Regions from separate parts of the Lysinibacillus sp. NPDC098008 genome, predicted to be linked through region 1. Evidence: riboswitches for the same ligand, from Rfam matches in the RefSeq annotation. Region 1 holds a riboswitch; each other region holds the start of a gene.

Region 1 (7,702 bases):
CTAAACGCGGCGGACTGTAAATCCGCTCCTTAGGGTTCGGCGGTTCGAATCCGTCCCCCTCCACCATTTTTAGGGGCATAGTTCAACGGTAGAATAGAGGTCTCCAAAACCTTTGGTGTGGGTTCGATTCCTACTGCCCCTGCCAGGTCTTGAGGTACTCGTTCATATGTAGCTGTTATCATATATAGTGGCGATTGTGGCGAAGTGGTTAACGCATCGGATTGTGGTTCCGACATTCGTGGGTTCGATTCCCATCAGTCGCCCCATTTTAATGTTGGGGTATAGCCAAGCGGTAAGGCAACGGATTTTGATTCCGTCATGCCTAGGTTCGAATCCTAGTACCCCAGCCATTTTTTCTTTTATGAGCCATTAGCTCAGTTGGTAGAGCATCTGACTTTTAATCAGAGGGTCGAAGGTTCGAGTCCTTCATGGCTCATTGTTATTACATAATAAGCGCCCGTAGCTCAATTGGATAGAGCGTCTGACTACGGATCAGAAGGTTATGGGTTCGACTCCTGTCGGGCGCGCCAATAAAATGTGTTTTCGGAATGTAGCTCAGCTTGGTAGAGCACTTGGTTTGGGACCAAGGGGTCGTAGGTTCGAATCCTGTCATTCCGACCATTTTCTAAAATGATGGGGCCTTAGCTCAGCTGGGAGAGCGCCTGCCTTGCACGCAGGAGGTCAGCGGTTCGATCCCGCTAGGCTCCACCATATATTTTAATATTTTTGGAGGTATACCCAAGTCTGGCTGAAGGGATCGGTCTTGAAAACCGACAGGCGGGTAACACCGCGCGGGGGTTCGAATCCCTCTACCTCCTCCATTTCTCGGGTCAGTAGCTCAGTTGGTAGAGCATTAGATTGAAGCTCTAAGTGTCGGCGGTTCGATTCCGTCCTGACCCACCATTATTTGCGGGTGTAGTTTAATGGTAAAACCTCAGCCTTCCAAGCTGATGTCGTGAGTTCGATTCTCATCACCCGCTCCAAGGGCCTATAGCTCAGCTGGTTAGAGCGCACGCCTGATAAGCGTGAGGTCGATGGTTCGAGTCCATTTAGGCCCATCAATCATCATTATTCCGAAGTAGCTCAGTTGGTAGTAGCACCTGACTGTTAATCAGGTTGTCGCAGGTTCGAGTCCTGCCTTCGGAGCCACGGCCCGTTGGTCAAGTGGTTAAGACACCGCCCTTTCACGGCGGTAACACGGGTTCGAATCCCGTACGGGTCATCAAGCATGTAGCATAAGTATATGTTACATGCTTTTTTATTTGTCTTTATACTTGTGAATAGTAATGAGGAAATTTAATAAGTATTAGGATAACTAATGGAAAGAGCTGTTCATATATATTTACTTAATAATATATTGACTGCCCTCTCTTAGAAAAATTGATTCTACGATAAATATGTTAATAATTACAGGTCGGCTATAGAAAAAGATGATGCTGGATAAAATATGTCTGTATTTAAAAAATTTAACTGTCATAAATGAGTCCCATCATCGACAATAGTCAAATTACAATGACTTCGGCAAATGCCAAATAGCCGAGGTACATTTCTATATGGATATTTATGATATTCGTTGGGCAGGTAGTAACTATTTTGTTCAGAAATTGTTTAGTACAATATGCTAATCTATACATGTCATCGTAATTCAAAGCCTAGGCATTCAATTTGTGCCTAGGCTTTTCCATTGTTTAATTTTATATAAAATAACATAACAACTAGCTTTAATTTTGAACAAACTATTTCATATATAAAATATGTATGTTTTTTTAAAAGATATTTTCATGGTGCTAGCACTTTCCTTCCTCTAATATGAGGGTAGATGGAGGAATTGGACTATGAATAGACAGGAGATACAGCAATTTTTAAAGCTTTATCAAGCAGAGCAAAATCACTCAAATACTTGGTTAGAAAATAGATTGCAGCAAATTGCAGCAGCAGGTGAATATAATCCTACAACAGAGGAAATAGTTTTTGGTGCACGAGTGGCATGGCGTAACAGTAATAAATGTATTGGACGTCTATTTTGGCAGTCGCTACATGTAGTAGATGCACGCAATGTTCTAGACGAGCAGGAAGTTTTTCAAAAATTACTAGAACATATCCAGTACGCTACAAATAATGGGAAAATCCGTCCGACTATTACAGTATTTGCATCAGGAAGGGTGCGAATTTGGAATCATCAGCTAATACGCTATGCAGGTTATGAAACGGATTCAGGTGTTATTGGTGATGCACATTCTATTCCGTTTACTAAAATATGTGAATCGTTAGGCTGGAAAGGCGACAGAACTGCCTTTGATGTGCTTCCGCTTGTGATACAGGTGGATGAACGTGCACCACAATTATTTCCAATCCCTAAAGACTATATTTTAGAAGTGCCAATTCGTCACCCAGAGTCAGTAGAGATGGAAAAATTAGGAATGAAATGGTATGCTGTACCTATTATTTCAAGCATGCGTTTTCAAATGGCAGGTATTGATTTTCAGGCAGCTCCATTTAATGGCTGGTATATGGGTACGGAAATCGGAGCGCGTAATTTAGCAGATTATGAGCGCTATAATATGCTTCCAGCAATTGCGGAGATATTTAACCTTGATACAACAAAGCAAGCTTCTCTTTGGCGTGACCGTGCACTAGTTGAGCTTAATATTGCAGTGCTTCATTCCTTTAAAGAAGATGGAGTGAGCATTGTGGATCATCATACAGCAGCGCAACAGTTTAAATTATTTGAAGAGGCAGAGGCATCAGTAGGGAGAGAGGTTACAGGTAATTGGACATGGTTAATTCCACCGTTATCGCCTGCAACTACTCATATTTTTCATAAGCCATATGTGAATGTTTATCATACGCCAAATTATTTTTATCAAAAGCCATGCTATTAATCGCCGAAGGGCTATCGGACTATCCTGATAGCCTAATTTTCTATTAAATTAATAAAGATGCTGTTACACTAAATATACTTTATGTTCTAAGAGAGGGTGAGTCAGTATGCTAAACGAGCATATTCCAAATATCCCGTGGCAGCAATTGACAACGGCTTATGGCAGAGGAACGACTATTCCTCAACTAATTGAGCAAGAGCAATATCAACAGCTAGCCACATTAATTGAGCATCAAGGTACACTTTGGCAGGCAACGCCATGGACTTTGTTAATTCCTTTAAAACGACTTACTGGCAAAAATAAAGAGGATGTGACTTTACAAGAAATAGAACTTTATTTAAGTGTAGCATCCGTTATTACAAAAGATTCCCTCAACCCAGCAAATACTGTTTCCACCATGCAGGAGCTGCTAAATACCCAGTATTTATGGTCAGAGGAAGATGATGAACTAGAGTGGGATAAAGATTTGCCTAAAGGTTATGAACAGCAGGCATTTTTAGGCTATTATTATTTTAGTTATTTACTTTTACAAGAGGCTACTCCGATTTTTACAGCTATTGCTACTACCGATAATAGAGAAGTAGCAGACAGTCTTGCTGAATTATTAGCCTTACTTAAACAGCAAAGCAGCTGGGGAGCGTAATGTATTTTCCCAGCTGCTTTTCTTTAATGAACATATTCATCTCTAGAGGCTCTCATTGAACATAGGAAAAGTACCATTGTGACAACGACAAAGAGCCAGCCTGCAATATTCCAGCCACCGAATAAATCATGTAAGTACCCAAAAAGAATAGGGCCAATAGCAGCAAATAAATAACCGAGTGATTGTGCAAAGCCTGATAAATCTGCCGCCTCAAACGCAGTGCGAGTACGAAGCGTAAAGAACATCATTGCTAATGCAAATGAAGCACCACCTGCTAAACCTAGCAAAATCATCCATAATACCCCTAGACTTGTCCATGCCATCACAACACCTACAAAGCCCACTAAATAAAAGCTTGTAAACATTAAGACAAGAGGTCGCTGTGAAGCCATTTTACTGGCAAAAATGGGTACAGCTAATGCCATCGGAACTTGTGAAAATTGCATAATCGAAAACATCCAGCCAGCTTTATCAGGAGATAACCCTTGTGCAATATAGATTTCAGGAATCCAAGCTGCTGTTGTGTAAAATAGTAAAGACTGCAAGCCCATTGCGCCCGTTACTGCCCATGTAACAGGTGATTTCCATAATGGTGGTGTATCTGACTTTTTAGAGGCAGTAACGGATTCAGGCTTATTTGCTTTTAATTGAGGTAACCATATGACAATAGTGATTATAACAAGCACCAGTGCAATGGCTAATGCTCCTTGCCAGCCCAATGAGGAGTTAGCAATAGGATAGCTAATGCCTGCCCCAACGCCTGCGGTTAAATTCATGGACATTGTGAAAAATGCCATGAGTAAGCCTACATGATAGGGAAATTTCAATTTTAATAACCCTGGAATTAGTACGTTACCAAAGGCTATTGCTACACCAATAAGTACAGTACCAAAGACAAGCAACCCTGTTGTGCCAAGTGAGCGTAGAACAATTCCTAGTGCTAATAAAATAGTAGATAATAATAGTGTGAGCTCAAGTCCTAATTTGCGTGCTACAACTGGCGCAAATGGCGATACAACAGCGAAAGCAAGTAATGGAATCGTTGTTAGAAAGCCTGCTAATACATTAGAAATACCAAGGTCATCACGTATAAAGGATACAATTGGGCCAACAACCGTTAATGGCATTCGCAATGTAGACGCTATAAAGATGACTCCTAAAACTAATAGTAATGTTCTTCCTTTCCAGCTAATTTTTTTACTTGGATAATTAGTGGAATGATTATTTTCTGTCAAAATAAGCTCCTCCTATTCATAACCATTCTAATTGGACTACTATAACACTTTATCACAGGATTAAAAATAGTAGAAAATTCATAAAAAATTGAACATTTAACATTGTATTGAAACGGCAAAGGTCTTATGTTAATATAATAAACATCATAAATTTAATAATTATATGCCTCATGTTTGTATTGAGGTAGAGGTCGCGGTATTTATTAGTAAACTAATGGAGATGACAAGCATTGAAGAGATTAGTTGAAAGGAAATACTGCCGAAGTGTAAGGGGACTTGAAAACCTTATGCTGGGGCTGTTTCCGAAAGGAACAGAACTGTCACGTTGACACAACGTGTTGAGCTATCATTTAAAGAAACTGAGGATTAACTTAGCCATCACAGTGTTTATGTGATGGCATTTTTTTGCCTCATTAATAGGAAGGAAGCTATATCGTGAGTGAAATAAAAGTAAATCAGCTTGGTCATAAAACGCCGAAGCTGAAAAAGGAATTAAAAAGTCGCCATATTACAATGATTTCTTTAGGTGGAACAATTGGCACAGGGTTATTTTTAGCTAGCGGAGGAGCCATTGCACAAGCAGGTCCTGGGGGAGCATTGCTTGCCTATGCTTTAATTGGTGTGATGGTGTACTTTTTAATGACAAGCTTAGGAGAAATGGCTGCTTATATGCCGTCATCAGGTTCCTTTAGTACGTATGCTACAAAATTTGTAGACCCTGCTCTTGGCTTTGCATTAGGATGGAATTATTGGTATAACTGGGCAATTACTATTGCAGCAGAAATTGCAGCTGTATCCTTAATTATGAAATATTGGTTCCCAGAGAGTTCATCAGCATTATGGACAGTATTATTTATTGCAGTTGTGCTAACGTTTAATTTATTATCCGTTAAGAGCTATGGTGAGAGTGAATATTGGTTTGCGATGATTAAAGTAGCAACTGTTATTGTATTTATTATTATTAGCATCTTAATGATTTTTGGAATTTTGGGTGGACAAGCACCTGTAGGATTTACGAATTTCTTTATTAGTGATGGGCCGTTTCATGGTGGCTTCCTTGCGACATTTGGAATTTTTCTTGCCGCTGGATTTTCATTCCAAGGAACAGAGCTACTTGGCGTAACGGCTGGTGAAACAGATGATCCCGGCAAAAATATTCCAAAGGCAGTGAAATCAGTATTTTGGCGAATTATTTTATTTTATATTTTAGCGATTGCTGCAATAGGGCTATTAATCCCATTTACAGATGAGCGTTTATTGTCAGAAGATATTGCTGTATCACCGTTTACGTTAGTGTTTGATCGTTTAGGTATTGCCTTCGCTGCTTCTCTTATGAATGCCATTATTTTAACGGCTATGTTATCGGCAGGTAATTCAGGGCTATATGCAGCTTCGCGTATGCTATGGCAATTAGCAGTGGAGGGACATGCACCTAAATTCTTTACAAAGCTAAGCCGTCGAGGAATTCCAATCTATGCATTGCTTGCAACATTAGCTGTAGGTTGCTTAGCATTTTTAGCATCATTTTTCGGAGATGGCGTTGTCTATATTTGGCTGTTAAATGCTTCAGGGATGTCTGGCTTTATCGCATGGCTTGGTATTGCCTTTAGCCATTATCGCTTCCGTCGTGCTTTCGAGGCACAAGGCTTAGACCCAAAGCTTCTACCATATAAAGCTAAACTATACCCGTTTGGACCGCTCTTTGCCTTTACCGTTTGTATGATTGTTGTAGTAGGTCAAAATTACACAGCCTTTATGGGTGGTAAAATTGATTGGTATGGCGTTCTAGTTTCTTATATTGGGATACCGCTATTTTTACTGCTATGGTTTGGCTATAAGATTAAGTATAAAACGAAAATACTTCCACTTGAACAATGTGATTTACGTTAGGTGCCAAGTATGCACACAATTTCAGCCCCTGTCCATGAAAGAGGATAGGGGCTGAAATGAATTATAATGGCTGAAGTAGAATTGTTTTTCTTTTTTTCAAGTCCTCAACCATGTCGAGCCAGCGCTGTGGTTTATTAGGCAAGACTGTGTAATAATCCGTGATAAAATCTACAACTAAACTCGCTTCAATTTCTGTTATAGTAGCGTCTGTTGGCATGAAACATAAATCAAGCCCTTCTACCGCCTCCCCGTCATTTTTCCAAGAAGGATGGACGTAAGGGAAATCAAGACGCTGATAGCCAAGGTGCGATAGTACCTCGCGGCGAACATATGGATTCATCGCCATAACTCCGCCAAATGCAAAATCTTCACGCTCATAGGGATTATATATTTCTGCAAACATACCATATAGTACTTTGCCTTGCTCTTTTGCCAATCTCTCTAAATCCGCACTACGATTTACTGCCAGGTAACGCCCAATACCTAGGTTAGGCTTACCGATAATTGTGAAATCAGTCATCGCTATATTCCATGCAGGATAGTAACGATATTCAGTAGCCCCGACAACAGCGCCTTCATGGACTGCGACAAAAACGCGAATGCTTGGGTCTTCCAAAGGCTCTTTCCATAAATCAAATGCCAGAACCTCTTCAGGCGGGAAAATTTCTCCTAATAATATATGCATTTTTGCAAAAAGCGGATCCTCAATTGTTGTAATACGTTTATATTCCATTGCTACTTCCTCCTTACTATCAATTACGCCTGAGCATAATTGTACCTATCGCGAATGCTTTCGGTACATAAAGCATCTGCTGCTGACGCTTTGCTTTCGATACAAAAAGAATTTGCTAAGTCAAGATAAAAGGATTTTGCCATTCCATTAATAAAGCATAATTTAAGGATGCCTCGTCGTCTAGGTAATTTTCGACAAGTGCGAGCGGCATGCGTCCACAGCGCAATAAAAATGTTAAGACAGGATCCGTTAAATCACCATTGACGACTGACTGAACATATTGAGCTGCCGTCAGATGCTCTGCGTATTGATGGTATCC
Region 2 (7,702 bases), on a different contig from region 1:
TAGGTATTCTTGTGCATGGTGATGCGGCATTCCCAGGTCAAGGGATTGTAACAGAAGTATTAAACTTTGCGAAAACAGAAGGCTTTACAACAGGTGGGACAATCCATATTATTGCCAACAATATGATTGGTTTCACAACAGAACAGCAAGACTCACGTTCATCTATTTATTCTTCTGACCCAGCAAAAGGCTACGAAGTACCAGTTGTCCATGTCAATGCAGATAGCCCAGAGGCAGTTGTCCTTGTTGGTCGCTTTGCCGCTAGCTACCGTCAAAAATTCGGTAAAGATATCGTAGTTGACTTAATTGGCTATCGTCGTCATGGTCATAATGAAACAGATGATCCAACAGTAACAAACCCAGAAACATATAAATTGGTTGCGAAGCATGAAACAGTACGTGCATTATATGGTCAGCAATTAGTAGCAGAAGGTCTTGTATCAGCTGAAGAGGTTGCTGCATTAGATACAGCCGTTTATGCTGAAATGCAAGCTGCATATGACCATGTGAAAGAAATGGCTGCAAAAGATGCACACGACCCATTAGAAATGCCAGAAGAACTAAAAATAGAGTTCCCACAACTGGATACAGCGGTAGGAGCAGAGCGTTTAGAAAAAATTAATGAAGAGCTTTTAGTGTTTGAAGACAACTTCGAACCACAGAAAAAGCTCGGCAAAATTTTAGAAAAACGTCGTGATACTTTTGCTTCTGCTAAAATCGATTGGGGACATGCAGAAACATTAGCATATGCAACAATTATTCAAGATGGCACACCAGTGCGCTTTACTGGTCAGGATGCACAGCGTGGTACATTCTCACAACGCCACTTAGTATTACACGATAAAAACAATGGCAATGTCTTTACACCACTGCATCATATTTCAGGTGCAAATGCATCATTCTCAGTGTATAACTCACCGTTAACTGAAGCGGGTGTAGTTGGCTTTGAATATGGCTATAACTTAGAAAACAACCATGTGCTAACAGTGTGGGAAGCACAATTCGGTGACTTCGCGAACATGGCTCAAGTGATGTTTGATAACTTTATTTCAGGGGCACGTGCGAAATGGGGTCAAAAGTCTGGTCTAGTTATTTTATTACCACATGGGTATGAAGGCCAAGGTCCAGAGCACTCATCAAGCCGTATGGAACGTTATTTACAAATGTCAGCGGAAAATAACTGGTTTGTAGCAAACTGCTCAAATGCAGGAAACTACTACCACTTATTGCGCCGCCAAGCAGCATTATTAGGCACAGAAGGGGTACGTCCACTTGTGGTTGTATCACCAAAATCATTACTGCGCCATCCATTAGCTGCAGCTAGTGCTGAGCAATTAGCAAATGGCTCATTCCAAGAAGTAATTGAACAGCCAGGCTTAGGAACAAAACCAGAGGCTGTAGAGCGCATTGTTTTAGGTACAGGTAAAGTAATGATCGACTTAGCAGAACGCGTGAAGGACGGGGAAGGCTTCGACCACCTACACATTATTCGTGTGGAACAACTTTACCCATTCCCAAAAGAGCAAGTTGCTGGTATTATTGCTAAGTATCCTAATGTGAAGGAAATCGTATGGGTACAAGAAGAACCTAAAAACCAAGGTACATGGAATTATGCACTCGAAACATTACATGAACTTTCAGCAGGTAAACAGCTTCGTTATGTAGGACGTCCTGCAATGAGCTCTACTTCTGAAGGCGATGCAGATTCCCATAAAGCAGCACAAGCAGCCGTTATTGAAGCGGCAGTTGCTGAGCCAGTAAAGGTTAAATAACATCACAGATCAATTTTTGACAGCTGGGCTACTTGCCTAGAGCAGTAGCCCTTTTATGTGCATAAGGCACGTTAATCAAAGGAGGAAATAAAAGTGGCTGAAATTAAAGTCCCTGAATTAGCAGAATCGATTACAGAAGGTAGTATCGCACAATGGGTAAAAAAAGTGGGCGATCGCGTTGAAAAAGGTGAATTCATCGTTGAACTTGAAACAGATAAAGTAAACGCTGAAATCATTTCTGAAGAAGCAGGTGTATTAACACAAATTTTAGCTGAAGAAGGCGATACTGTATTAGTTGGTCAAGTTATCGCAGTAGTAGAAGCAGGCGAAGGCGCAGCACCTGCACCAGCAGCAGCGGCTCCAACTGAAGCACAAGCAGCACCAACGCCAGCAGCGGCAGCTCCAGTAGTAGAAGAAGCATCTAACGAGCGTGTGATTGCATCACCAGCAGCACGTAAGCTAGCACGTGAAAAAGGTATTGACCTTTCAGCGGTATCTCCAGTAGACCCACAAGGTCGTGTACGTGTACAAGATGTAGCAGCACATGGTACAGCACCAGCAGCTCCTGCTGTAGCAGCACCAATCACTACTACAAACGGTCCTGTTGTATTTGCACCAGCAGAAGAAACAAACCGTGTAACAATCGAAAAAATGTCTCGTCGTCGTCAAACAATTGCCAAACGCTTATTAGAAGTAAAGCAATCAACAGCAATGTTAACAACATTCAACGAAATTGACATGACAAACATTATGGCATTACGTAAACGCAAGCAAGAGCAATTTGTGAAAGATAACGACATTAAATTAGGCTTTATGTCATTCTTCACAAAAGCGGTTGTAGCAGCACTTAAAAAATACCCTTATGTAAATGCACAAATCAATGGTGACGAAATTCACTTAAACAATTTCTTCGATATCGGTATCGCTGTATCAACAGAAGAAGGCTTAGTTGTACCAGTTGTACGTGATGCAAACAGCAAAAACTTTGCAGAAATCGAAAAGGATATCGCAGAGTTAGCGAAAAAAGCACGCGACAAAAAATTAGGCTTAAACGACATGGCAGGCGGTTCATTCACGATTACTAATGGTGGTGTATTCGGTTCATTAATGTCAACACCAATTATGAACGGTACACAAGCTGGTATTTTAGGTATGCACTCAATTGTTCAACGCCCAGTAGTAGTGAACAACGAGATCGAAATCCGTCCAATGATGTACGTGGCATTATCATATGACCATCGTATTATTGATGGTAAAGATTCAGTAGGCTTCTTAAAAACAGTAAAAGAATTAATCGAGAACCCTGAAGACTTATTATTAAATTCATAATTATAACCTCCTTTGCAACCACTGCAGGATTTTAGCCAAGGGCTGTCTGAAAAGAGTGATCTTTCCAGACAGCCCTTTTCTGTTTTTACAGACAAAGCTCTGCCGTCTATGCTCTATAAAGAAATTACCTCTCTCTATCTTTTTACATATAAATAATTGTTTTATAATAAATATTTGTTGAATATAGTGTGTTTATTGTTAAAATAGCATGCTTGACAATGGATAGAGCAAGTATAATCCCCTAATATTGTCATTAGTCAGAAAAGTGATAAAATGAGCTTGACGAATCTATTCATTATATAGTAGTATCTAAGTATCAATTAAATAGACAAACCTCACTCGTATCAATAGGTGAGGTAGAGGCGCGATATTTATTAGTTCATTGTTGAGTATAAGCAAGCGAGGACACAGTGAAGAAGGAACTATCGCCGAAGTATAAAAGGAGCTCGTACTTTTATGCTGGGTCTGCAGTGAATAAGTGCAGGACTGTCCTAGTAAATTGCTTTCCAGGTTTACTAGGTTGTGCTATCTCGGAAATATGGAAAGTATAGTGAGGATTTGGGCAACTGTTATAAAAGGCAAGACCTAAGTTCAGAAACTTAGGTCTTTTTTCATACAGTTGTTTTATTTTTTGACAGAAAAGGGGCGTTTTTTATGAAAAGAAAATGGTTGTTAGTAATGCTGTCGATCATGACGGCAATTGTGCTAGCGGCATGTGGCACAAGCGACAAAAATGAAGGTAGCACAGGCGATGCTGAAGGCGACACAGAAGAAAGTGGCGGTGAATTCCGTATTGGCATGGAGGCTGGTTATCCACCTTTTAACTGGACACAGCAGGGTGATGCCAATGGCGCAGTAAAAATTGCCGATAATGCAGAATATGCAGGCGGCTATGATGTACAAATGGCGAAAAAAATCGCTGAAGGCTTAGGCAAAGAGCTAGTGATTGTGAAATTAGAATGGGATGGACTAGTACCAGCATTACAATCCAATAAAATTGATGCCATTATCGCAGGTATGTCACCAACAGCAGAGCGTAAGAAAACAATTGATTTTACAGAAAACTATTACACATCTGATTTTGTCATCGTTGTGAAAAAAGGCAGCGAATTTGAAAAGGCAACATCGATTCAAGATTTCTCAGGCGCGAAAATTACATCACAATTAAATACATCGAACTATGATGTAATCGATCAAATTGACGGTGTAGAAAAGCAAACAGCGATGGAAAACTTCCCAGCAATGCGTGTGGCATTAGAGGCTGGCAAAATTGACGGCTATGTAGCCGAGCGTCCAGAAGGTATCTCAGCAGCAGCGGCGAACGATAAATTCACATATGTTTCATTTGAAGAAGGTCAAGGCTTTGATACAGACCTTTCTAACACATCTATTGCTGTAGGCTTACGTAAAGATGATGCAAATCTTGAGAAAATCAATGAAATTTTAAAGGGTATTTCAGAAGATGAGCGTCAACAAATTATGGAAGAGGCAATTGCCCAACAACCAGCAGCACAATAATAACATTGCACGGGCTAGTTGCTAGTCCGTGCATGATTATTTCATCATTATTAAAATGAGAACCTCTCTACATAATGATACGATGCTAGTAAACATAGAACTACACAGGCAACATGATATTGTGAGGAGGAGCTTCATGAGTCTTGAATGGATACTTTCAATTATTGAAAACAACTGGCAAATGTTTTTACGAGGTGCGTATTATACGTTACTGATTTCGATTATTAGTACAATTATTGGTGCATTTATCGGATTTTTCATCGGAATTATGCATACGATTCCTGTTCGTAAAAAAGGTGTGAAATTTTATAGCTTAAAGCTTATTAATTTTATACTAACATGCTATGTTGAATTTTTCCGTGGTACACCAATGATTGTACAAGCAATGGTTGTTTACTACGGATTAGATATTGCATTTGGCATTGATATGCACTTTATTACAGCGGGGATTGTCGTTGTGTCGCTGAATACAGGTGCTTATATGGCAGAAATTGTACGTGGTGGAATTGTGTCCATCGATAAAGGTCAATATGAGGCGGCATCAGCGATTGGGATGAACCATGTTAAAATCATGTTCCATGTGGTATTGCCACAAGTTGCACGCAATATACTGCCAGCAACAGGCAACCAATTAATTATGAATATTAAAGATACAGCCGTATTAAATGTTATTGGTGTAACGGAGCTATTCTTCCAAACAAAATCAATTGCGGGCAACAACTTCCGTTATTTTGAGTCATTCTTTGTGGCATGTGTGCTTTATTTCATCATGACATTTACCGCATCGCGCATTCTGCTCTATGTTGAAAAACGTTTGGATGGGCCTGATGCCTATCAAAAAGAACAAAAGGAAGCTGTATAGGGGGGCGCACAAATGACAGTCATTAAAATCGAGCATTTAAGTAAATCATTTGGACGTAACCAAGTGTTAAAAGATGTGAATTTTCAAGTGGAAAAGGGTGAGGTTGTCTGTTTAATCGGCTCCTCTGGCTCTGGTAAATCAACATTGCTGCGCTGCATTAATTTATTAGAAACGCCAAGTGGTGGTCAGATTATTTATAAAGGGGAGGATATCCTCAATGACAAGCATAATATCGATGAATATCGTACACATTTAGGAATGGTGTTTCAGCAATTTAATTTATTTAATAACCACAATGTGTTAAGTAACTGTACAGTAGGACAAATGAAGGTACTAAAGCGCTCTAAAAAGGATGCAGAGGAAATCGCGCTGAAATATTTAAAAATCGTTGGCATGGATCAATATGTCAATGCCAAGCCTCGCCAGCTATCAGGTGGACAAAAACAGCGTGTAGCGATTGCACGTGCCTTATCAATGAACCCTGATGTGATGCTGTTTGATGAGCCTACATCAGCCCTTGACCCTGAAATGGTTGGGGAAGTGTTAAAGGTCATGCGTCAGCTTGCCAATGAGGGGAATACGATGTTGATTGTCACGCACGAGATGGAGTTTGCGAAAGAAGTGGCAGATCGTGTTGTCTTTATGGATAAAGGCGTGATTGTTGAGGAGGGTCCTCCTCAACAAGTATTAGTCAATCCGCAGCATGAGCGTACAAAAGAGTTTTTAAAACGTACATTAAAATAAAACGTGTAAATCCGTGTAGCTTTCTGTGGAAGGTGAAGCGGATTTTAGCGTTTTTCTAGCAGACCGAATAAGAAACGTCATTACACATTGTTAGGAGGGAAGCGATGTCTAATTTATCGGGAAAGGTTATTCTTATCACAGGCGCAAGTTCGGGTATTGGACTTGCCACAGCTGAGCTAATGGCATCTAAAGGGGCTAAGGTTATTATTAATTATCATTCAAATGTAAAGGGTGCGATGGAAGCCGCTCAACGTATTCAAGAAAAAGATGGACATGCCCTTGCCATTCAAGCAGATGTTAGGAAGAAAGAAGAAGTGAACGCAATGGTTGAACAAGCTATTGCTACATTTGGCACAATTGACGTGCTAGTAAATAACGCAGGTGGTGGCATTCGCCAAAGCACATTTATGGATATGTGTGAAGAGCTATGGGAAGAAACGTTCATATTAAATGTCAAGAGTGTTCTCCTATGCTCACAAGCTGTATTAAAATATATGATTCCGAAAAAAAGCGGAAAAATTATTAATATATCTTCAGCGGCTGCACGTATTGGCGGAGCAGGTGAAAGTATTCACTATGCATCTGCTAAAGGAGCAATCAATACAATGACAATTGGCATGTCTAGAGAGCTAATTCAATATGGAATTATCGTAAATGGGGTAGCACCGGGAATGGTAGAAACACCTTTTCATCATAAATTTGCGCCTGGTGATAATCGACTTGAGCGTATGGTTTCATCTGTACCGATTAATCGGGCTGCAACACCTATGGAAATAGCAGAGGTCATTGCCTTTCTTTCCTGCGATGCTTCCAATTATATCCTTGGAGAAATTATTACTGTGAGCGGTGGACGATAAATGCTGGATTTGAATAGGGAAAAAGCCTTGCTTCAATAAAATATAGCAAGACTCTTCTATTTTTTTATCATCACTCAGCAAAATCACTATTTTCTCGAATTCCACTCTGCATAAAGAACAAAGCAGATGGCAAATGCTACGGCAATAATAAAAAACCATTGTGGTACACCGCCAAAGCTCATATTAACACCTCAATTATTAAAAGTTTTTTGAATTCAGTAGGTCTTCTACAGCTTTTTTCTCCACAAAGCCTCAAAAATATTATAAAATAAGCAATAGACATTAGCTTTGCGCTAGTAAAGAGAGGTAGAGAGAGAATATGTTACATTTAAAATGGAAAGATGCGCCAACATTACGAACAGTAACTTGTAAACATACAAATGCATCCAAATACTTAGTATCCAACGTATTAACAGTAGGAAAACAATACGAAGTGAAAAATGAAACAGAGGAGTTCATTTTTATCATCGATAATACAGGTAAAATCGGTGGCTATTATAAAGATTATTTTGAATAAATAAGCGTAGGGTGGTTCAGAACATGACTGAGCCACCCTTTTTAGCTGCTGCTAGAGCTTGCGAGCATTTGCTACATCCTGCAATTGCTGTTTTTCCTGCTCT
Region 3 (7,702 bases), on a different contig from region 1:
GTAGATTTCGATGATACCACCAAGTTTAACGTCCAATTCATGTGGATCTTTATGTGAAAGATCTAGGTATACCATGTTTTCGCCATTGATACCAAGTTTTTGGTTTACACAAACGTCGAAAATTTCACGTGTCGCAATATCACGTGGTACTAAGTTACCATAAGCTGGGTATTTCTCTTCTAAGAAGTACCAAGGTTTACCGTCTTTATAAGTCCAAATACGACCACCTTCACCACGAGCTGATTCTGACATTAGACGGTTTTTGTCATCTCCAGGAATCGCTGTTGGGTGAATTTGAATGAATTCACCATTCGCATATGAAGCACCTTGTTGATAAACGATAGAAGCAGCAGAGCCTGTGTTAATAACAGAGTTTGTTGTTTTACCGAAGATAATACCAGGGCCACCAGTCGCCATAATAACAGCGTCTGCACGGAATGATTTAATTTCCTCTGTACGCATATCTTGCGCTACAATACCACGACAAACGCCGTCTTCATCGATAATAACACCAAGGAATTCCCAGTGTTCATATTTATTTACTAAACCAGCTACTTCATGAGAACGAACTTGCTCATCTAGCGCATATAGTAATTGTTGACCTGTTGTTGCACCAGAGAAAGCTGTACGGTGCATTAAAGTACCACCAAAACGACGGAAATCTAAAAGTCCTTCTGGTGTACGGTTGAACATAACACCCATACGATCCATTAAGTGGATAATGCCAGGTGCTGCATCACACATACCTTTAACTGGTGGTTGGTTCGCTAGGAAGTCCCCACCATAAACTGTATCATCAAAGTGGATCCATGGAGAATCCCCTTCACCTTTAGTATTTACCGCACCATTAATTCCGCCTTGCGCACAAACAGAGTGTGAGCGTTTTACAGGAACTAATGAGAATAAATCAACTTCAGTACCAACTTCAGCTGCTTTAATCGTTGCCATCAGACCGGCAAGACCACCGCCGACAACAATTATTTTGCTTTTCGCCATGATTATTTCTCACTCCTCTTAAAAAATTGCAATGATTGCATGTGCTCTTCTACTATAGCTTCTTATTCAATTAAACGAATGCTAGAATAGCAGCCACACCAACGACACTTAGAATTACGAAAATAATGTTTGTTACGTAAGTAGCAATCTTTTGAGACTGAGGAGATTGTGTAATACCCCAGCTTACTAGGAATGCCCATAAACCGTTTGATAAGTGGAAAGTTGCTGATAGAATACCAACAATGTAGAATCCAAGCATAAATGGATTAGCAACGATTTCTTCCATCATGTTAAAGTTAACATCAGCACCAAGCGCCTTTTGAATACGCGTTTGGAAGATATGCCATGCAATGAAAATCACTAAAAATACACCAGTGAAACGTTGTAAAGAGAACATCCAGTTACGGTATGTACTAAAACGTCCTGTGTTTGGTGTAGCCGTGAATGCAATATACACACCATAGAATGCATGGAATAGCAATGGGATATAAATCACAACCCATTCAATTAGCAGCAGTAGTGAGTGAGGAACTAACTCCATAACTCCTGTTGCATCATTGTAAGACTGTTCACCGCCAACAGCAGTGAAGTTCAATGACAAGTGGAACACCAAGAACAAACCTACTGGAATGACCCCAAGTAGAGAATGTAAGCGGCGCCATAAAAACTCTCGATCTTTCGACAAGACTATTACCCCCCTTAGTACTTAAAATAGCACAACAAAAGAAGTCATCATTTTGTAAATGATACTTCATTGACTGTGTATTTCATCATGGTACAATATTATGACATGTTTATTGTACTCTCAAGAGCTACAAGCGTCAAGGTTGCTTGGCGTTTTTCATAGCGCTTATTAAAGAATTAATCTAGTACATAATGCGTTGTTTTTTCTCGAAAAATCTATTTTTACATTATCGACATTGAGTTTTAAGAAAATTCTAAGAAAGAAGGATACTAATGTTAAACACTCCATCTCCTACAATCTCAGCATTTGGCTATGAAATTATTCGCGATCATATTTTATCTGCTATCCTTGGTAAACATGAAGATGATGTCCTTTATTGGGCTGGTAAAGACCTTGCACGCAAGTTTCCCTGTAAAACACAAGGCGAATTAATCGCATTTTTCACAGATGCCTGTTGGGGTACATTAGAGCTTATCAAGGAATCAAAGGATGGGCGCATTTTTCAATTGACAAATGACCCCGAACTACTGCAAATGAAGCAGCGCAGCTTTAGACTTGAGGCAGGATTTATAGCTGAACAAATTCAGCTCGAAAAGGGCTTGTTAACAGAATGCTATGATGAAAAGCGTGAGAAGCAACAATATGTTATGTTTACAGTAAAATGGGATGCTAAGGAACATATCATATCTGCAAAGTGACAAAAAGAGGAAATCTCTGATGAATATGAGATTTCCCCTTTTTTATTACAGTTTCTACTATTATTATAGAAGATATTCATCTATTGATTATGGTAAGGCAAAGTCTGTGAAACAAAGGTCTATTAACACGCCTCATTATATATAAATCGTTTGCTCTAAATTAAATTCATCATGCAATGCATTTGCTGCACGAATCATCTCATCCTGTGGTACAACAACAGATACTTTAATTTCAGATGTGCTTACCATTTTAACTGGGATATTTTCACAACGTAAGCGATCAAACATACGTGCAGCAACACCAGGATTAGATGCCATACCTGAGCCAATGATGGATACTTTCGCTAATCCAATCTCAAAGTCTGCAAAGTTAAAGCCTAGCGATAATTTGCTATCCTCTAAAACACGTAATGCGTCTGCAAACTCCTCTTTTAAAATCGAGAATGACACAGTCGGCTTCACTCCATCAATAATGGCTTGAACAATAATATCTACATTAATATGATTTTCCGCAAGCACTGTAAAAATATCAGCTAACGAAGCATCAGAATATGTATCATAGCCAACTGTTAAACGAATAATATCTGACTCAAAGGCCACACCACGAACAACTAAATTTTTCTCCATCTCAACTTCCTCCTTCAATAAAGTGCCTACTGATTGCCCCGAACTAGCACGTATAATTACAGGCATTTGAAATTTCTTTGCCAACTCTATCGCACGTGGATGAATAACTTGTGATCCTAAATTGGCTAGCTCTAGCATTTCATCATAGGAAATTTCCTGTAGCTGCTGAGCCTTTGCTACATAACGAGGGTCTGCTGTATAAACACCATCAACATCTGTATAAATATCAACACGCTCTGCTTTCAATGCTACAGCTAGCGCTACAGCAGTTGTTTCAGCTCCCCCTTTGCCAAGCGTTGTTATATTATTCATATCGTCAATGCCTTGCTCACCAGCAACAACCACAATACTGCCTTGTGTAAAATGCTCTTCGATACGACTAACATCTAAATAATCGATACGTGCATGACTATATATACGATCTGTATGAATACCTGCTTGCCACCCTGTTAATGACACCGCACCATATCCTGCTTCCTGTAGTGTAATAGCCAATAAGGCACTTGACTGCTGCGAGCATGTTGACATAAGTACAGCTAGCTCTCGCTTTGATACCTCATCTGTTAAATGCTGCACCATTCTTTTTATCTCATTTGCAGATTGCCCTATGCCAGCAACTACAACAATCACATCTAGCCCTCTATCCTTTTCTGCAATAGCTCTTTGAGCCATTTCTTGAATTTGTTCAGTGGAAGCTAAAATAGCTCCTCCACATTTCATCACAATTCTAGCCATTTGTATTCCCCTCTCTGTTTCTCCAGAAAACTAAAAGCAGCTTTCACATAACGTGAAAGCTGCTGATAACATGTACAATAAACGTAACTTGTGCATGTGTGATAGCTCTCCGAAACGTTTAGAATCGACAGTCTTACATCTCTTAAATGCAAAACCAGTACAGCACTGGAAACAACAATGCTATACTTCGGCAAGCTCCCCTTTCACACAATGTCCTTGGATTTGTTCATCCTCAATCGTGTTACTTTTGAACCTTGCACCTCTATCATCACTTAAATAGTGAAGTATTTAATTTGTCTAGCCTTTGTATTCATAACCTTAGCATATGTTTATTCCTTTGACAATGACTGTTGCTGAAAATAGGCATAGATATTGCTTGCTAGATGAGCTGGCATTCCAGCCTCCTGTAAGGCAAGTTCACTAGCCTCACGAATTTTTTTTACTGAGCCAAAATGCTTTAACAATTGCTGTTTTCGTTTTGGACCTACACCCTCAATATGATCAAGCACAGACTGGATAGCATGCTTCTCATGCTGCTGACGCAGGAAAGTAATGGCAAAGCGGTGTACCTCATCTTGAATACGCTGTAGCAAGTAAAAGCCATCGCTTGTACGCTTTAGGGCAATTACTTCTGGGGGATCGCCAAACAACAACTGTGATGTATTATGTTTATCATCCTTTGCTAAACCTGCAATCGGTATAACAAGTCCAAGCTCATCCTCTAATACTTCGCGAGCCACTTCCATTTGCCCCTTCCCACCATCAATTAATACTAAATCTGGGAGCGGTAAGCCTTCCTTTAAAACGCGTGTATAGCGTCGACGTATCACCTCTTGCATTGCACCATAGTCATCATGTTTGGCAGCTGTACGTGTTTTATATTTACGATATTCCTTTTTAGCAGGTTTGCCATCGACAAATACAACCATTGCAGAAACCGCATCAGCTCCATGCATATGGCTATTATCAAAAGCTTCAATGCGCAGGGGCGCAGAGATGCCCATTGCTTCTCCAAGTGCCTCACATGCACCAATTGTTCGCTCTTCCTGCCGTTCAATGAGCTGGAATTTTGCTGCCACTGCAATTTCAGCATTTTTAGTGGCAAGATCAACAAGTTCCTTTTTTTGTCCTCGCTTTGGTGTTAATACTTTGATCGCTAATAGCTCTGTTAAAATAGCTGCATCAATTGCCTGTGGAATAAAAATCTCCTTTGGCTTAATATGTTCAGGCTTTTCATAAAAACGTCCAACAAATGTTAAAAATTCCTCCTCTGCTTCTTGATAAATTGGGAAAATCGAAACATCACGCTCAATAAGCTTGCCTTGTCGCACAAAGAACACCTGAACACACATCCAGCCTTTTTCAACGGCATAGCCGAATATATCACGATTTGTTGTATCATTTGACACAATTTTTTGTTTTTGCATCACCGTTTCAATATGTGCGATTTGATCTCGAAACTCCTTTGCTCGCTCAAACTCTAAATTTTCAGCAGCTGCCAGCATTTTCACTTCAAGCTCCTTTTTAACAGCCTCAACACCGCCATTTAAAAACTTCGTTATATCCTCAATCATCTCTTGATAAACTTGCTGCTCAATATCTTTGACGCACGGTGCTAAACATTGGTTCATATGATAATATAAGCAAACTTTAGATGGCAATTGCACACATTTTCGTAGCGGATATAGACGATCTAGAAGCTTTTTTGTTTCATTTGCTGCATAGGCATTTGGATAAGGACCAAAATATTTCGCCTTATCTTTTTTTACTTTACGTGTTGTTAGAAGGCGAGGATATTTTTCATTGGTAATTTTTAAATAGGGATATGTTTTATCATCTGTTAGCATGACATTGTACTTAGGGTCATGTAATTTAATAAGATTTAGCTCTAAAATAAGTGCTTCAATATTAGAGGATGTCACAATATACTCAAAATCCTCAATTTCACCAACAAGTCGTTGCGTTTTCCCCTCATGTGTACCTGTAAAATAGGAGCGCACACGATTTTTTAATATTTTGGCTTTCCCCACATAAATAATGATCCCCTGTCGATCCTTCATCAAATAGCAGCCAGGCTGATCTGGTAAAATTTCAAGCTTACGTTTTATTAAATCATTCATTGCCTACCTGCCCCCATCTCCTAAAATTTCTATTTATGATATTATTATAACGAAAAAAAGCCGAACACATCTATAGATGGTTCGACTTTTGTAAATTTCATTGCTTACGCATGTTTTGCGATAAATGCTTCTAGTGCTTCTTTAGGTTGGAAGCCTACAGTTTTATCAACTAATTCGCCATCTTTAAATAATAGTAAAGATGGGATGGACATAATTTGATATTGTGCTGCTGTGCCTTGGTTGTTGTCTACATCCACTTTTACAATTTTAGCTGCGCTTCCTTCAGCGTCCATTTCTTCAAGAACTGGTCCGATCATTTTACATGGTCCACACCAAGCAGCCCAAAAGTCTACTAGCACTAACCCCTCTTTAATATCATCTTGGAACGTAGCGTCCGTTGCGTGTACAATTGCCATTTGAAATCCTCCTTAAACTTACTATGCTTGTAGTATAGCATGGATAAATTCACTTGAGCGAACAATCTGCCTAGAATGTATTTTTTACCCTTCTATCGCTTATTCATGCTATATCAAGCTTTCCGTAGTCATATAAAAAGCTGAGGAATTAGCTTCCTCAGCCCTACTATTTAAGCATTTACTTTTAATGCTTTAAATTCTTCAATTAGAAGCGGAATCACTTCAAATAAATCGCCTACAATACCATAATCAGCTACTTTGAAAATATTCGCCTCTGGGTCTTTATTGATGGCAACAATTACTTTAGAGTTAGACATACCAGCTAAATGCTGAATAGCCCCAGAAATACCTGCTGCAATATAAAGATCAGGTGTTACAACTTTACCAGTTTGACCGATTTGTAGTGAATAGTCGCAATACTCAGCGTCACATGCACCACGTGATGCACCAACTGCACCACCAAGTAAATCTGCAAGTTCTTTTAATGGCTCAAAGCCTTCTTCAGATTTTACACCACGACCCCCAGCAACAACTACTTTCGCCTCTGATAAGTCAACCCCTTCTGACGATTTACGAACAACCTCTTTAATAATTGTGCGTAGGTTTGTAATATCTACAGTCACAGCAGAAACATCACCTGTTTTACCTGCTACTTTTTCGAGTGGTGTAATATTGTTTGGACGAATGGATGCCAATACAACGCCATCTTTTACTTTCACTTTTTCGAAAGCTTTACCAGAGTAGATTGGGCGAATAAAGACAGCATCATCGCCAGCACCTTCAATAGCTGTCACATCCGATACAAGACCTGCTTGTAATTTACTCGCAATTTTTGGTGATAAATCTTTCCCATTCGCTGTATGACCAAAGACAATTCCCTCCGGTTTTTCTTGTTCAATAACAGCTAATAATGCTTGGCTATAGCCATCAGATGTATATTGTTTTAAATGTGGGTGCTCCACTGTAATAACACGATCTGCACCGTATTCAAATAATGGACCTGTTAAATCTGCTACTGCATCCCCTAATAATACGCCAACAACTTCACCACCATCAGCGATTTGCTTTGCAGCTGCAATGGCTTCAAATGAAACATTACGTAAGCTTCCTTCACGAACTTCACTTAATACTAATACTTTTTTTGACATAGCATATTCCCTCCGTTACCCTTTAAGATTCGATTGATCGCTTTTATTCGTTACACGACTTTTGCTTCTGTATGAAGTAGATTTACCAGCTCTTTTACTTGTGCAGAAAGATCACCTTCCAAAATGCGTCCTGCTGCCTTTTGAGCAGGTAGGAAAATATCTACTGTTTCAATCTTTACTTCTACATCGTCTTCATCGATATCTAAATCATCTAGCTCAAGCTCTGCAAGCGGTTTCTTTTTCGCTTTCATAATACCTGGTAGAGATGGATAACGCG

The links. Region 1 has a riboswitch for lysine ahead of ACIQVU_RS16230 (amino acid permease). Riboswitches for the same ligand answer to the same signal wherever they lie in the genome.
Positions count from the first base shown of each region.
Region 2: it holds a riboswitch for lysine, as region 1 does, so the genes downstream of both, ACIQVU_RS18895 (transporter substrate-binding domain-containing protein) here and ACIQVU_RS16230 (amino acid permease) in region 1, are expected to answer to the same signal.
Region 3: it holds a riboswitch for lysine, as region 1 does, so the genes downstream of both, ACIQVU_RS06015 (aspartate kinase) here and ACIQVU_RS16230 (amino acid permease) in region 1, are expected to answer to the same signal.

Region 1 covers NZ_JBIWBA010000022.1:511-8,212, forward strand. The annotation lists tRNA gene ACIQVU_RS16145 (tRNA-Tyr) at 1-66, shown strand, start outside; tRNA gene ACIQVU_RS16150 (tRNA-Trp) at 72-145, shown strand; tRNA gene ACIQVU_RS16155 (tRNA-His) at 191-266, shown strand; tRNA gene ACIQVU_RS16160 (tRNA-Gln) at 276-350, shown strand; tRNA gene ACIQVU_RS16165 (tRNA-Lys) at 364-436, shown strand; tRNA gene ACIQVU_RS16170 (tRNA-Arg) at 454-530, shown strand; tRNA gene ACIQVU_RS16175 (tRNA-Pro) at 545-621, shown strand; tRNA gene ACIQVU_RS16180 (tRNA-Ala) at 636-711, shown strand; tRNA gene ACIQVU_RS16185 (tRNA-Ser) at 729-821, shown strand; tRNA gene ACIQVU_RS16190 (tRNA-Phe) at 828-903, shown strand; tRNA gene ACIQVU_RS16195 (tRNA-Gly) at 910-983, shown strand; tRNA gene ACIQVU_RS16200 (tRNA-Ile) at 985-1,058, shown strand; tRNA gene ACIQVU_RS16205 (tRNA-Asn) at 1,073-1,149, shown strand; tRNA gene ACIQVU_RS16210 (tRNA-Glu) at 1,151-1,222, shown strand; gene ACIQVU_RS16215 (nitric oxide synthase oxygenase) at 1,836-2,882, shown strand; gene ACIQVU_RS16220 (hypothetical protein) at 2,989-3,525, shown strand; gene ACIQVU_RS16225 (CynX/NimT family MFS transporter) at 3,549-4,760, opposite strand; lysine riboswitch at 4,938-5,114, shown strand; gene ACIQVU_RS16230 (amino acid permease) at 5,196-6,650, shown strand; gene ACIQVU_RS16235 (GNAT family N-acetyltransferase) at 6,712-7,383, opposite strand; gene ACIQVU_RS16240 (GNAT family N-acetyltransferase) at 7,499-7,702, opposite strand, start outside.
Region 2 covers NZ_JBIWBA010000034.1:13,282-20,983, reverse strand. The annotation lists gene ACIQVU_RS18905 (2-oxoglutarate dehydrogenase E1 component) at 1-1,772, shown strand, start outside; gene odhB (2-oxoglutarate dehydrogenase complex dihydrolipoyllysine-residue succinyltransferase) at 1,866-3,101, shown strand; lysine riboswitch at 3,451-3,637, shown strand; gene ACIQVU_RS18895 (transporter substrate-binding domain-containing protein) at 3,756-4,619, shown strand; gene ACIQVU_RS18890 (amino acid ABC transporter permease) at 4,756-5,481, shown strand; gene ACIQVU_RS18885 (amino acid ABC transporter ATP-binding protein) at 5,494-6,225, shown strand; gene ACIQVU_RS18880 (SDR family NAD(P)-dependent oxidoreductase) at 6,330-7,082, shown strand; gene ACIQVU_RS18875 (DUF6501 family protein) at 7,402-7,599, shown strand; gene ACIQVU_RS18870 (toxic anion resistance protein) at 7,651-7,702, opposite strand, start outside.
Region 3 covers NZ_JBIWBA010000004.1:21,842-29,543, forward strand. The annotation lists gene sdhA (succinate dehydrogenase flavoprotein subunit) at 1-996, opposite strand, end outside; gene ACIQVU_RS06005 (succinate dehydrogenase cytochrome b558 subunit) at 1,067-1,681, opposite strand; gene ACIQVU_RS06010 (YslB family protein) at 1,954-2,379, shown strand; gene ACIQVU_RS06015 (aspartate kinase) at 2,515-3,741, opposite strand; lysine riboswitch at 3,836-4,014, opposite strand; gene uvrC (excinuclease ABC subunit UvrC) at 4,071-5,861, opposite strand; gene trxA (thioredoxin) at 5,966-6,277, opposite strand; gene ACIQVU_RS06030 (electron transfer flavoprotein subunit alpha/FixB family protein) at 6,448-7,425, opposite strand; gene ACIQVU_RS06035 (electron transfer flavoprotein subunit beta/FixA family protein) at 7,476-7,702, opposite strand, start outside.